Linked DNA regions of Prochlorococcus marinus XMU1419. The protein of the gene in region 2 interacts with the protein of the main gene of each other region in a pairwise test. Links are inferred from orthologs where the notes say so. Each region holds a gene or a part of one and is shown on either strand. Other genes may lie near its edges.

Region 1 (6,165 bases), on a different replicon or contig from region 2:
CACTATCAAAGATTATTAGATGAGATTAAACCAAATTATGTCCATGTTATGTCAGACGGGCAAATCATAAAAACTGGTGAGAGTGATCTTGCTCTAGAGCTTGAGGAAAAAGGGTATGAATGGACTGATAACTTTATAAAAGAGACCTGAAAAATGGAAATTATTGAAAAAATAAAAACTAATAAATCGGATGATAACCTCACAGAAATACAAAAAATCTGTCTTCATAAATTACAATCAAGCCCTCTCCCTAATCCTAAAAGTGAACTATGGAGACTTTCAAATAAATCAAAATTGTCAAACTTTTTAGATTACTCAGTTAATGAAAAAGATTCAAAATATGATATACCATATCCAAAAAATTCTCAAAGTAATATTAGATTAATAATTGGTGAGAATTGCCAAATTAAATTAATAAAGGAAAATTATTCAATACAGCAATTAAGTGAGGATGAATTACAAAAATATATCAAAGAAGAGATATCTTTTTTTAAGCAAAACGAAAATTGGAGTGACCTGCTAAATCTATCTTTAAGTTGTAAAGATAATATTTTGGGATTAAAAATAAATGGATCAAAAATTCCTCCTATTGAAATTTTTAGTCACGCATCAAGTAATTCTTTAACCGCAAAAACCCTCGTAATATTTTTAGAAAAGAATTGTGATGTTGAATTATTACAAGTAAATCTTGGTAAAGAAAACTCTTCATTATCTCAATCAACTTTCTTTTGCTTGAAAGAAAATAGTTCCGTAAATCATGGTGTTGTTTCGTACGGTGAAATCAGATCAAATCTATTAAATTCTCTCAATGTAATTCAAGAAAAAAATAGTACATACAACTTAGGATCTTTACATTTCAAATTTAATTACGCGAGATTTGAAATTAGTATTAAACAATCTGCTGGAAACGCTAAAACAAATATCAAAGGTATGCAAATAACAAAAAACGATGAGCAGATTTCAACCTATACAAAAATAGAATTTAATGGACCAAATGGATTTCTAGATCAAATTAATAAATCACTTGCTGATGATAAATCACATGCAATATTTGAAGGTTCAATAATAGTTCCGAAAATTGCCCAGAGAACTGATGCTTCCCAATTAAGCAGAAATTTACTTTTATCAAACCTCGCGCAAATAGATACCAAACCCCAATTAGAAATAATTGCTGATGATGTCAAATGCAAACATGGTGCTACAATCTCGCAACTAAATGAAGAGGAACTTTTTTATATGCGAACAAGAGGGATCACATTAACAGAGGCAAGTAAACTACAATTAAGTTCTTACTTTCAAGAAATAATTTCATTTATTCCCATTTCAAAAGATAAATGGGATTTGCTTGATAAACTTTTAAATGAGAATTAATGGAAACGATTCAAAATTTTCCCGAAATAACGAAGAAAGACTTTCCTCTTTTAAATAAGAACTTAAAAAGTAATGAGCAAATTATTTATTTAGACCATGCGGCAACCACACAAAAACCAATACAAGTTTTAAAAAAAATTGATGAATATTACAAAAACTTTAATGCCAATGTACATAGAGGGGCACATCAATTAAGTGCTAAAGCTACAGAAGAATTTGAAAATGCACGATATTTAATTAGCAAATATATAAAAGCGAATTCAGCAAAAGAAATTATTTTCACAAGAAATGCTACTGAGGCAATCAATTTAGTAGCTAGATCATGGGGAGAATATTCATTAAAAGAAAACGACGAAATTCTCCTATCAATAATGGAGCATCATAGCAATATTGTTCCATGGCAAATGGTTGCAGCAAAAAATCAATGCAAATTAAAGTTTATAGGTATAGATAAAGATGGGAAATTAGATATAGACGACTTTAAATCAAAACTAACATCTAGAACTAAACTTGTTAGCATAGTACATGTTAGTAATACTCTAGGTTGCTGTAATCCAATCAAAGAAATAACTAAATTAGCTAAACAAAAAGGTGCTTTAATGTTACTTGATGCATGTCAAAGTTTAGCTCATCAAAAACTGGATGTGATAGATCTTAATATAGATTTTTTAGCTGGATCAGGACATAAATTATGCGGTCCTACAGGTATCGGTTTCCTCTGGTCAAGAAAAGAAATCCTAGAAAAAATTCCTCCTCTCTTTGGAGGTGGCGAAATGATTCAGGATGTTTTTGAAGAGACAAGTACTTGGGCAGAGCTACCACACAAATTTGAAGCTGGAACTCCAGCCATTGCAGAAGCAATAGGTCTTGCAGAAGCGATCAATTATATTAACAATATTGGATTGAATGAAATTCATAAATATGAAAATACTATTACTAAATATTTATTTAAAAAATTAAATCAAATAGAAAATATTGAAATCATAGGTCCATCGCCAGAAATAGATCCAGACAGAGCCTCACTTGCCACCTTTTATATAAAAAATATACATTCAAATGATATTGCTGAAATTCTTGATTCAAAAGGAATTTGCATCAGAAGTGGCCACCATTGCTGTCAACCTCTTCACAGATACATTGGAATTAAATCAACAGCTAGAATCAGCATGAATTTCACAACCAATAAGGAAGAAATTGATATATTTATAGAAAAATTAAAAGATACTATTGATTTTCTAAAAATCAATTCTTAAATATTCAAAGCATTTTTTAAAAATTCCTGAGATTTTTGCATTACTATTTCTTTATTTTCAATATTTCTAAAACCATGCCCTTCATTATCAAAAAAAATAACTTCTGAATATTTATTATTCTGAATCAAAATTTCTTGAATTTTTAAAGTTTGTTCATAAGAAATAACTGTATCTTTTTTTCCATGAAACAATAAGATAGGTTTTTTTATTTTTTTAATATGATTTATCGGTGATCTATTTATATAATCATCATGGTTTTTTGCATAATTTCCTACCAAAGAATTTAAATAATCTTTTTCAAATCTATGTGTGTTCTGATGCATATCCTTCAAATCAATAACAGGATATTTACAAATTGCTGCTGTAAAAATAGACCCATATAATAAACAATTCAATGCAGTTAACCCACCAGCGCTGTTCCCAAAAATTACTACTTTATCACTATCAACTTGATTTGATTTAATTAATTCAAGAGCTAGTGATTTGCAATCATAAGAATCAACAATACCCCATTTATAATTCAACCTCTCTCTATATGCTTTGCCAAATCCTGATGATCCTCCATAATTGACTTCAGCAACAAAAAATCCCTTCGACGTCCAATATTGAACTTCAGAATTATATGATCCATCAAAAAATGAAGTTGGTCCACTATGAGCTCTAACAAAAAGCGGTGGTTTTCTAAATTTTTCAACTAGCGGCTTATATAAAAAAGAATGAGTAGATTTATCTTCAAAACCTTTAAACCAAAAAGATTCAGGTTTTGAACAATCTTTTATATATTCAGCATTTATTTCCTCAAAAACATTTGATAAAACTTGCTTATTACAATCAATTTCAAGTAAATTTCCAAGAAAATCAGATCCATAACCTTTCAAAACTACTTTCTTCTCAAAAACACTAAAATCACTGATTGAGGCAAAAGGAGTAGAAAATTCTTTAACGAATTGAAGATCTTTATATTGTTCAACTAGTAAATTATTTTCTTTTTTTGCTAAACAAAATAAATCTTTTATATCCCCTGAAAAAAATGTGATTCCTGAGACCCACTGAGGTACTCCATATTCAACAAAATTTCTCTCTACTCTTTTTTTAATAAAAATATTTTCAATTTTACTAGCATCTAAAAACAATAAGTTCCACCATCCAGAACTATCTTCAGAACATACTAAAATGGTTTCACTTATCCAATAAGGCTGAAAAAAAGAAACGTTTTTTTTGACATTAATCAGCTTATCTGAGAATTTTTTTATTTTTGTTATCTCTCCATCTAAGTCAATTGTGGCAAAACAAAGATCATTTTTCTCCCAGGGCATGTATGGCGAATCCCACTCAACCCAAGAAAGTAAGCTAAAAGAATTATTAGAAGATAATTCTCCAGCGAAATTTTTAAATTTTTTTATTCGATAAACATCTTGTTTAGTTTTTTTTAAGTTTAAAGAAAATAAGTAATCTCTATTATTTATTTCACAAATACCATACAAAAAATTTTTTTGAGAAATAACAAATGAAGAATCGAAATTTCCATCAATTGATTTAGATAGTTGTCTGGGTTCTTGCACTGAATCGAGGTATCTTTTTTGACTTCTGTAATTTGATGCTACCTCTTTAAAAATTTGAAACCATAATGCATTGGTAATCTGATCTATCCATATCAAATAAAAATTATTTTTTAAAAATATACATTTATAAGATTTACCACCATATCCATGAAAGTTATTTTTAATATTATATTTTTTACTTGTTAATTTCTGAGGAAACGCCTCTTTTTCATTAAATGGTCTTACAAAAATAGCATTTTCATTTTGACCTTCACCAACAGGATCAATCCAAAAAATGATATCCCTAACAATAGTTAATTCCTTAAAAGATTTTTTTTTAGATACAGTATGTCTAACTTTTAACTGATCATCATTACTCATTTAAAAAAACTATAAAGAATGCAAATTAAAGTGCTAGTATTTTTATAGCTAAACTATTAAGTAAAAACCTTTTTTTTAACGTGGCAAACCATTTTTCACAACTTGCAAAAAAGTCAAGAACAAATGGTAACGCAGAAAAAATTGCAAAAGAACAACCAGGTAAGCCATCTCTAGACATTTATAAACTTGGTGATGATGTATTAAGACAAAATTCCAAAAGAATAACTAAAGTTGACGAATCCATTAGAAAACTTGCTAGAGAAATGCTTCAAAGCATGTATGCAGCTAAAGGAATTGGACTTGCTGCACCTCAAATTGGAATCAACAAAGAACTTCTTGTCATAGACGTAAATTTTGAAGATTCAGCAGCAGAACCTTTAATATTAATCAATCCAGAAATTACAGACTTTGGAACAACCCTTAATTCATACGAAGAAGGCTGCTTGAGTATACCTGGTGTCTATTTGAATGTAGTAAGACCATCAACTATAAAATTAAAATTTAGAGATGAAATGGGACGACCACGTAAAATGAAAGCAGATGGACTTCTAGCGAGGTGTATTCAACACGAGATGGATCACTTAAATGGAATATTATTTGTAGATAGAGTTACATCAAAAGATGATTTGAACAAAGAACTTTTAAAAGAAGGGTTTAACGAAAAAGACGTTATCTCAATTAATTAATTCATTTAATGACTGAAACAACAATATTTCAAAAAATCATTAATGAAGAAATACCCTGCGATAAGCTTTATGAAGATGAGTTTTGTATTGCGTTTAATGATATCCAGGCACAAGCTCCAGTACATTTTTTAGTGATTCCTAAAAAGCCAATAATCAGTTTATTAGAATGTATTGAGCAAGATGCAAATTTATTAGGGCATTTACTTTTTGTTGGTAGCAAAATAGCTAAATCAAAAAATTTAACTAATTGGAGAACAGTAATTAACACTGGAGCAGAATCGGGACAAACAGTTTTTCATTTACATATTCATTTTTTATCTGGAAGAAAAATGAATTGGCCGCCAGGTTAAAACTCTCGAAAGAAATATTAATGGGTTATAAATAAATAAAAACAAAATGAATACTCCAGAATCGTTAAATACAGAATCTAAAAATTTATTCAATTTAATTCAAAAAAATTGGGAAGAACTAGATGATTCACTCAAAACTAAGTTAATAAAAATTTGGAACGTTTTAACTTATAAATGGCAATTACAAATTTTATTTAATTTACCTTTTCTACTATGGTGGGCATTAGATAAATCTTTTCCAAAAGTTCATGAATTTGATGCAACAATCTTGAATTACTTGAACTTACCTGACTGGGCACTTTCATTTATTGGCTTTGGTCAATAGACTACTAAAAGTTATAATTTAATTCATAACACTAGTCTATTAATGAATAAAGCAGTTAATAATAAATCCAAAATACTGTACCAATTACAAAAATTAAGGAAGCTATCTCAGCCGTTTTTTCTTCCCATAGATCAATGTAATGGATTCCAATTCATTTGGCTCTTAATTTCTCTTTTATTTTGTGTTGGTGGAGTAGTACTTGTTGGTCTTACAGGAATAATAAGTTTTTTTGAAAGCTTTCAACCAATTTTTCTTGAT
Region 2 (8,344 bases):
GTCAATTTCATCCAGAAAAATCTGGAAAAACCGGAGAAAAACTTTTGAGAAGATGGCTGAGTAATATTCAATAACAGATGCTTAGGGATGAAGACTAACTTAAGATTAATAGGTGGTAAAAAACTCCAAAGTCCAAATAATTCTTACACCAGACCTACAACTTTGAGAGTGAGAGAGGCCATATTTAATATATTGAACAAAAGAGTTGAAAATAGTAACTGGTTAGATTTATTTAGTGGAACAGGAGCAATATCTTGTGAAGCATATAATCACGGGGCAAGCAAAATAGTTGCAATTGAAAAAAACAAAATTAACTCAAAAATTTGCTTAGAAAATTTACTCTCGTTGGAGAATATAGTGAATAGGAGAAATGATATCGAAGTTATTTGTAAAGACGTTTTGAAATGGACAAAACCTAATTATGAGAGAAACTTATCATCTAGAAATATGGATTTAAACAAATTAAAATTTGATTTTGTTTATCTTGATCCTCCATACGATGTGGATTTCCATGAATTGGTTTTAAATCAATTATTTAATTGTAATCTTTTAAAAAAAGATTCAACAATTATTTGTGAACATTCTCCAAACCTATTTATTAAAAAAAGTAATTTGTGGGAAACTATAGATGTAAGAAATTATGGGCAGTCAAGATTAACATTTTTAATCAATGTCCAGCATCCCTGAACCTCTTCTGTATTGATTCCATGCACTTACGAATAATCCAAGTAGAGTTATTGGAACTAAACCTAAAACAATTCCACATAGAAGAGGCTCGATCATTTTTTTTGCCTTTTTTGAATTTCTTACTCACAATTGTTACATAGAGACTATTTTTTGTGTCAACATCTTCATCAACTGCAGCAGAAAGAGACTTAAAGAGAGAATTCTTAAAAATTGTTTATGTTGTATTTGGAGTTTTATTGATTTGTTTTTCAATATTTTTTGTAAAACATAATGAAAATAACAAATATATTATTGAAACTCTTGGGCTTAATGGCTCTGCTGAGAAAGGAGATGCCCTTTTTAAGATAAATTGTGTTGGATGTCATGGAATTACAGCAAGAGGATTAGTGGGACCAGACTTACACTCAATAACTCAACGTTTGAATGATAAAGAGATAATAAAACAAGTTACTGGAGGCCTGACTCCTCCCATGCCAAGTTTTGAAATTGATCCTGTAAACATGTCCAATTTATTAAAATATCTTCATAGCCTTGAATGATTTTGGGTAAAAATTTTTCTAATTTAAAGGTAATTTTAGTTGAACCAAATGGCCCTCTAAATGTTGGAAGCGTTGCTAGATTATGCAGTAATTTTGAAGTAGATGAATTAAGAATTGTTTCTCCTAAATGCGACATATTTTCTTTAGAAGCAAAAAAAATGGCTCTTAAAGGTCAAAAAATTCTTAAACATTGTAAGATTTTTGATGATCTTCAAAAAGCAATTTTTGATTGTGATTTGGTTCTTGCATCTTGTGGAAGGGTTGATGTAAATAAAGATTCATTTTTTGTATCTTCTGAAGAAATATTTGATTGGATTTTATCTTTTAAAAAGATAAATAATTTAGCAATCATATTTGGCAGAGAAGATAGAGGTTTAACTAACAGTGAATTGCTTCTTGCGAATAAAACATTTAATATTCCAACTTCTCAGAATAATCCATCATTAAATCTTTCTCACGCTGTTTCAATAGTTTTGTATGAATTAAATAAATCCTCAAAAAAAAATTTTAATAAGGATTCAGAAGTTTTTAATCTCGCCTCATCAAAACAAATTCATGATTTATTTATAGAGACAGAGGAAATGCTTTTGCGAGTAGGATATCTCTTAAAACATACTTCCAAGGCAAAAATAAGCAAATTCAAGAAATACATTTTAAGGGCAAATACATCAATGCATGAAATAAATGTTTTGAGAGGAATAGTCCATCAAATAAACTGGTTTTTGAACAATTCAAAAAAAAGTAAGTAAGTATAAATTTGATTAGTTATTATGATCTTCTTGTTTTAATTTGATAGGAATATTTACTAATAACATTTTCTGAAGTAACATCTATTGATTATTTGAATATTTAAGAAAACTAAAACTGTGCCGTCAACAAAGAAAAGAAGAGTTTTTCCTTTTACAGCAGTAATTGGTCAAGAAGAAATGAAATTGGCTCTATTGTTAAATGTTATTGATCCAAGAATTGGAGGAGTGATGATAATGGGTGATAGAGGGACTGGAAAGTCTACTACAATCAGAGCCTTAGCTGATTTGTTGCCTGCAATCGATGTTGTTAAAGACGATCCATATAATAGTTCACTAGTTGATCCTGATTTGCAAAGTAAAGAAGTTTTGGAAAAAATTACTCAAGGAGAAAATCTAGAGAGTATTCAAAAACAAGTACCTATGGTTGACTTACCTTTAGGGGCTACTGAAGACAGGCTTTGTGGAACTATTGACATAGAGAAGGCTTTGAGCGAAGGTGTTAAGGCATTTGAACCAGGTCTATTAGCAAAAGCCAATAGGGGTTTACTATATGTTGATGAAGTGAATTTACTCGATGATCATTTAGTTGATGTACTTTTAGATTCGGCCGCTTCAGGATGGAATACAGTTGAAAGGGAGGGTATCTCAGTTCGACATCCTGCAAGATTTGTTCTTATTGGTTCAGGAAATCCAGAAGAAGGTGAATTAAGGCCTCAACTATTAGACAGGTTTGGAATGAGTGTTGAAGTTAAAACAGTAAGAGATGCTGAATTAAGAGTTCAAGTAGTTGATCAAAGAACTTCTTTTGATGATAATCCTGATGAGTTTTCATTGAGTGTTGAGAAACAACAGGATGAACTTCAACAAAAAGTTATTAAAGCACAAGAAATATTAAATTCTGTTCAAATGGACGATGACTTGAGATTGAATATTTCTGCAATCTGCGGAGAACTAGATGTCGATGGTTTACGTGGAGATATTGTTACAAATAGGTCTGCAAGGGCAATTGCAGCATTTGAAGGCAGAACTGAAGTGCAAGAAGATGACATAGCAAGGGTTATTTCTTGTTCTTTAAGACATAGACTAAGAAAAGATCCTTTAGAACAAGTTGATTCAGGTGAAAGAGTTATTCAAGCTTTTTGTAAAGTATTTGATTTAGATGAAAAAGAAAATCTTTCAAAATTTCAATTGTCTGCTGAAGCTTAATAACAGTGAGAATAATTGGGATTGACCCTGGATTAGCTAGAGTTGGTTATGGAATAATTGAGATAGAAAATGAAAGAAAGATATTATTAGATTGCGGCGTTATTGAGACAGGTAAAGATAAAAAAGAAGAAGATAGGCTTTATGAAATATTCCAAGATCTTAATGAATTAATAAATCATTGGAACCCCACTGCAGCGGCAGTGGAAAAATTTTTCTTTTACAGGTCCAGCACTACAATTAGTGTGGTGCAGGCCAGAGGCGTAATTATGATGGTATTGGCCTCTAAAAAAATTCATGTTAGTGAGTATTCACCTGCTCAAATAAAATTAACAATTGCTGGGTCTGGAAAGGCATCTAAGAAAGATATTCTTGATGCTGTTATGTATAACCTAGATCTTAACAAACCTCCAAAACCTGATGATTCAGCAGATGCATTGGCTATTGCACTTACAAAATTAAATGAGGATGGCTTTAACTGAAAATTTAATATGACGATCTTTGAAAATAAGAAATTGGAGAGGGATAAGTTTAGAAAACTAAGAGATGGAATTTCTCATAATCAAAGAGAAAATGTAGAAAAGAATGTAAGATTATATATTGATTCATATGTTAAGGGATATAAAAATATTGGTTATATTGCCATATATTGGCCTCTAAAAAATGAAGTTGATATAAGAAGTCTCAAGAAAAAATTTAATTTAGCTTTGCCTAGATGTAAAGATAAAAAAGAGTTGTTATTTCATCCATGGGACAAAAAACCTCTTATCAAAGATTCTGAGGGGATACTAAGTCCAAACAACTCCTCCCCATTAAGTCATTTCCAGATAAGCATGATATTTGTACCTTGTCTTTCCGTTGATAAAAATTTAACAAGATTAGGTTATGGAGGAGGTTATTTTGATAAATTAAGGAGAGATAATGATTGGAGAAATGTACCATGCATTGGAGTATTAACTTCTAATTGTGTAAGTACGATTCCATTAACTAAAGCTGAGTGGGATATCCCCTTATCGGGTTTTATCACAGAAAAAGAAATATTTGTATAATAGAAAACTAATTAAGTGATTAATTTATAGTTTTAAAAAATGGACTATCAGGAAAAATACAATAATTTATCAAAATTAGTAGAAAAGTTGAAGAAATCAGAAGATCCAAAAAGAAAATATGAATACATTTTGTGGTTAGGCAAAAAATTGAAAGAACCAGATAGTGAAATCCTTGTTGAAGAAAATAAAGTTAAGGGATGCGTTTCAGATGTTTTTGTTAAGGCAAATATTAAAGCCGGCAAATTATTTTGGGAAGGATATTCTGATGCTCTCATAACCAAGGGTTTGTTGGCTTTTCTAATAAGTGGATTAAATGAGTTAACACCAAATGAAGTTGTTGAAATAGATAAGAAATTTATAGAAGATACTGGTTTGAAAGCAAGCTTAACCCCTTCACGATCGAATGGTTTCTTAAACATTTTATTGAAAATGCAGTCTCAAGCAAATGAATTTTTGTAGGCCTAATAATATAAAATTAAATTCAAAGTTAAAAGAAATAAAAAATGAGAAAATGCAAAATTGGGATTGTAGGTTTTGGAACTGTAGGTTCAGGGATTTATAAAATATTAAGTTCTAAGGTTGATTCACATCCAATTCTAGAAGAAATAGAAATTGCAAAAATAGCAGTTAAAGATCTTAATAAAAAAAGGGATATTGAGCTAGATAATAATTTATTAACTGATGATCCATTTAAATTAATTAATGACCCTTCTATAGATGTAATTGTTGAAGTAATGGGTGGGGTTGATTTAGCGAAAGATATTATTCTGCAATCATTAAAATTAGGTAAATCTGTTATTACAGCAAATAAAGCAGTCATTGCAAGATATGGAGAAGAAATATATAAAACTGCATCTAAAGAAGGAGTTTATATATTGTCAGAGGCGGCAGTTTGCGGGGGGATTCCTATAATTGAACCCTTAAAAAGATCATTAAAAAGTAACAGCATAAAAAAAATGGTTGGGATAATAAATGGCACTACAAATTTTATACTTTCAAAGATGACAAATGAAAAAGCTGATTACAAGCAGACCTTAAAATTGGCCCAAAGTCTTGGGTATGCAGAATTTGATCCAACTGCAGATGTTGAGGGCCATGATGCTGCTGATAAGATTTCAATTCTTAGTGAACTTGCATTTGGAGGGAAAGTCAAAAGAGAGGAGATCCATACTGAGGGTATTAGTAAAATTAATTTAAAGGATATTGAATATGCTAATAAATTAGGGTTTGAAATAAAACTTTTAGCGCTCTCCGAAAGGGGACAAATTAATAGTAATGATTCACTCGCTTTGAATATTTGGGTAGGACCTTCTTTGATTCCAAAATCTCATCCATTGGCAACAGTTAAGGGAGTTAATAATGCATTATTGATAGACGCTGATCCTCTTGGAGAGATTATGTTATATGGTCCAGGTGCAGGGAGTGGCCCAACTGCTGCATCAGTAGTATCAGATATATTAAATCTGCATGCCGCCTCAGTAAAAAATAATGATTCAATGGATCCACTATTATCTTTTTATTTCTGGAGAAACTGTCATATAATCGAATCTTCACAAATAAGTAAAAAAAATTACCTTAGAATTATTTGTCTTGATAGTCCTGGTGTCATAGGAAAAATTGGAGATATTTTTGGAAAGAATAATGTATCAATCGAATCAATTGTTCAACTTGATGCAAGTGAGGACAAAGCTGAAATTGTCGTTATTACTCATGAGGTGAATAATGGAGATTTTGAGAGATCGAAAGATGAAATAAATTCGCTTAATGAAGTCAAAATTATTGCAAGTCAATTAAGTTGTATTTAAAAAAATAGTTTGCAAATTTCTTTATAGCTTGGTAAACCGAAGAAAGTAAGTGTTTGGTTCTAGCACCTTAATGATTCATTCAAAACTATTAGAAAATAATGATGAAAATAATAATTTAATTTGTTCTGAAAAACTTTATAAAGGTGCTTGTGTAAAAATCAAAAATAGTAATAAGACTTTTCAAGTAATTGGTATAAACATTGGTAAAGAAATTTGTTGGGTGAGAGAGTGGCCTTTTGCCTGTAATTATAAAAAAACATTTCCTTTAGAAATAAGTCAAATAACCTTACAAATTTTTTGCTCAAATAATTCTTCAGAAAAATTAAGTAATTATGAAATATGAAAAAAAAATTTATTTTATCAATATTTATTATTTTAATTTCTTTTTTACAGAATTCTTGCGGCTCAAAAAGAATATCTAAAAAAATCATAGTAGCAAGTTCTGGAAAAATTGAATCTTTAGATCCAGCTAGAGCAAATACTCTTAAAGCAATTCAATTAATCAGTTCTCTAGGAGACACGTTATATGAATTAAATTCTGATGGAGAATTAATCCCTGAATTGGCCTCGGGAGCGCCAATTGTTTCAAAGGATAGACTTCAAATAACTATCAATTTGAGAAAGAATGTTTTTTTTCAAGATGGAACTGCATTTAACTCAAATGCTTTAAAGTTTACCTTTGATAGATTCAAAAGAATTGGAACGATGAATTATATTTTAGGAAATAAGATTAAATCAATAGAAACACCAAGTGAATATTCAGTCATAATAAATTTGAATAAACCGTCAAGTTCTTTAAATGGTTTACTCACATCAGTCAATTTAACTCCGATATCTCCTACATTCTACAAACAATATTCAAATAAGTTTCTAAATGACAAATTCGTTGGTACTGGCAAGTATGTGCTGACCAGTTTTTCTAATGAAGTTCAATCAATTGATCCATATTTAAATTATTGGGGTGAAAAGCCTTTAAATAATGGCATTAATTTTGTGGGATATTCAAATTCATCTTCTCTTTTTGGGGCTTTAAAAAGTAAACAAATTGATGTGCTTTTATCAAATTCAATTGATGATAGCCAGAGAAAAAGTTTAAATAATTTAAGCAAAAATAAACAGTTTAACGAAGGTAAAAGCCCTTTCACTGAATTAAGTTTTATAAGTCTTAAAACTAGCTCTTATCCCTTAAGTAATCTTAATTTAAGACTTGCTTTGGCAAAAAGTCTTAATAGAGAATTGATTAGTGAGAAAGTAAGTTATGGGTTAAGGAAGCCATCTAGATCAATTATTCCTCCGATATTAAAAAAAGATAATCAAGAACTTTGGCCTAAATATGATTATTTAGAAGCGAGAAGGTTATTGCAAGAAGAAAAATATTGCAATGGAAATGTTCTAAAAATACCCCTTACTTATAGATCTAATGTACCAGCAGACAAGCTTATTGCTCTGACATGGCAAGAAGAAATTAAAAGTTCTTTGAAAGATTGTATTGATATTGAACTCAATGGGGTTGAATCTACAACAGTTTATAAGAATCTAAGTTTAGGAATTTATACGGCAGTTCTTCTCGATTGGACTGGGGCTTATTCAGATCCAGAGGCATATCTCACCCCTCTTTTAAGTTGTGATGAAATAGTTAATGGCATATGTAAAAAAGGAGAATCAGTTTATAGCGGTAGTTTTTGGGGATCTAATAAAGTGGAGAGTTTATTTCTTGAGAGTGAAAGAATAAGTGGAATTAAAAGATTAGAAAAACTTGTTGAAATTGAAAAAATAGCAGCAAGTTCAATACCTTATATTCCTATTTGGATGTCCTCTCAAAAAGCTTGGTCGCAAAATAAAATATCAAAACCTATTTTTAATGGTGCAGGAATAATTTCATTGAGTGATCTTGAGTTTATTAATGAGTAGAAATTTCAATAAACTACTAAATTATTCCTTATTAAAAATTTCATTAATACCGATAATGTTATGGATAATTTCTTCATTAGTTTTTATTTTATTAAGAGTTGCTCCCGGCGATCCTGTCGATGCCATACTTGGATCTGGTGCAGATGAGGTTTCTAGGGAATTTTTAAGAAATAAATTGGGGCTAAATGAACCTTTATTAAATCAATATTTTTCATATATTAAAAATATATTGCACTTAGATTTTGGCCAATCTCTTAGTACTCAAGAGCCAGTCCTAAATATTATTGTTAAGTCTTTGCCTGCAAGTCTTGAACTTGGATTCTTTTCAATATTATTTTCCATACTAATAGGATTCCCATTGGGATTAATTAGCTTAAGAAATAGAGGTAAAAAGACTGATT

Evidence for each region. Proteins that work in one complex are often made in the same cells at the same time.
Region 1: the proteins of HA151_RS05665 (region 2) and HA151_RS00365 interact in binary tests that used the Escherichia coli proteins (3 or more experiments, as listed by UniProt). The link is inferred for Prochlorococcus marinus XMU1419 from one-to-one orthologs.

The regions. Positions count from the first base shown.
Region 1 is NZ_JAAORO010000001.1:72,007-78,171, reverse strand. The notes cover bases 498-3,497. They hold HA151_RS00365 (aminotransferase class V-fold PLP-dependent enzyme), read left to right. Parts: upstream 498-1,370; coding sequence 1,371-2,624; downstream 2,625-3,497. Other genes in these bases: HA151_RS00360 (alpha/beta hydrolase family protein), read right to left, coding at 2,621-3,497; HA151_RS00370 (SufD family Fe-S cluster assembly protein), read left to right, coding at 498-1,371. Outside these bases: Fe-S cluster assembly ATPase SufC, read left to right, coding at 1-150; more of HA151_RS00370, read left to right, coding at 154-497; more of HA151_RS00360, read right to left, coding at 3,498-4,546; def (peptide deformylase), read left to right, coding at 4,627-5,232; HA151_RS00350 (histidine triad nucleotide-binding protein), read left to right, coding at 5,241-5,582; HA151_RS00345 (hypothetical protein), read left to right, coding at 5,629-5,907; HA151_RS00340 (ABC transporter ATP-binding protein/permease), read left to right, coding at 5,950-6,165. UniProt on the Escherichia coli protein: Cysteine desulfurases mobilize the sulfur from L-cysteine to yield L-alanine, an essential step in sulfur metabolism for biosynthesis of a variety of sulfur-containing biomolecules.
Region 2 is NZ_JAAORO010000002.1:351,859-360,202, reverse strand. What follows is about bases 3,056-5,976. They hold HA151_RS05665 (SufE family protein), read left to right. Parts: upstream 3,056-4,266; coding sequence 4,267-4,686; downstream 4,687-5,976. Other genes in these bases: HA151_RS05660 (homoserine dehydrogenase), read left to right, coding at 4,731-5,976; HA151_RS05670 (5-formyltetrahydrofolate cyclo-ligase), read left to right, coding at 3,670-4,227; ruvC (crossover junction endodeoxyribonuclease RuvC), read left to right, coding at 3,187-3,660; bchI (magnesium chelatase ATPase subunit I), read left to right, coding at 3,056-3,181. Also shown: imidazole glycerol phosphate synthase subunit HisH, read left to right, coding at 1-74; 16S rRNA (guanine(966)-N(2))-methyltransferase RsmD, read left to right, coding at 88-687; petG (cytochrome b6-f complex subunit V), read right to left, coding at 664-783; HA151_RS05690 (cytochrome c), read left to right, coding at 840-1,226; HA151_RS05685 (RNA methyltransferase), read left to right, coding at 1,223-1,975; more of bchI, read left to right, coding at 2,093-3,055; more of HA151_RS05660, read left to right, coding at 5,977-6,032; HA151_RS05655 (hypothetical protein), read left to right, coding at 6,103-6,375; HA151_RS05650 (ABC transporter substrate-binding protein), read left to right, coding at 6,372-7,943; HA151_RS05645 (ABC transporter permease), read left to right, coding at 7,936-8,344. UniProt on the Escherichia coli protein: Participates in cysteine desulfuration mediated by SufS. Cysteine desulfuration mobilizes sulfur from L-cysteine to yield L-alanine and constitutes an essential step in sulfur metabolism for biosynthesis of a variety of sulfur-containing biomolecules.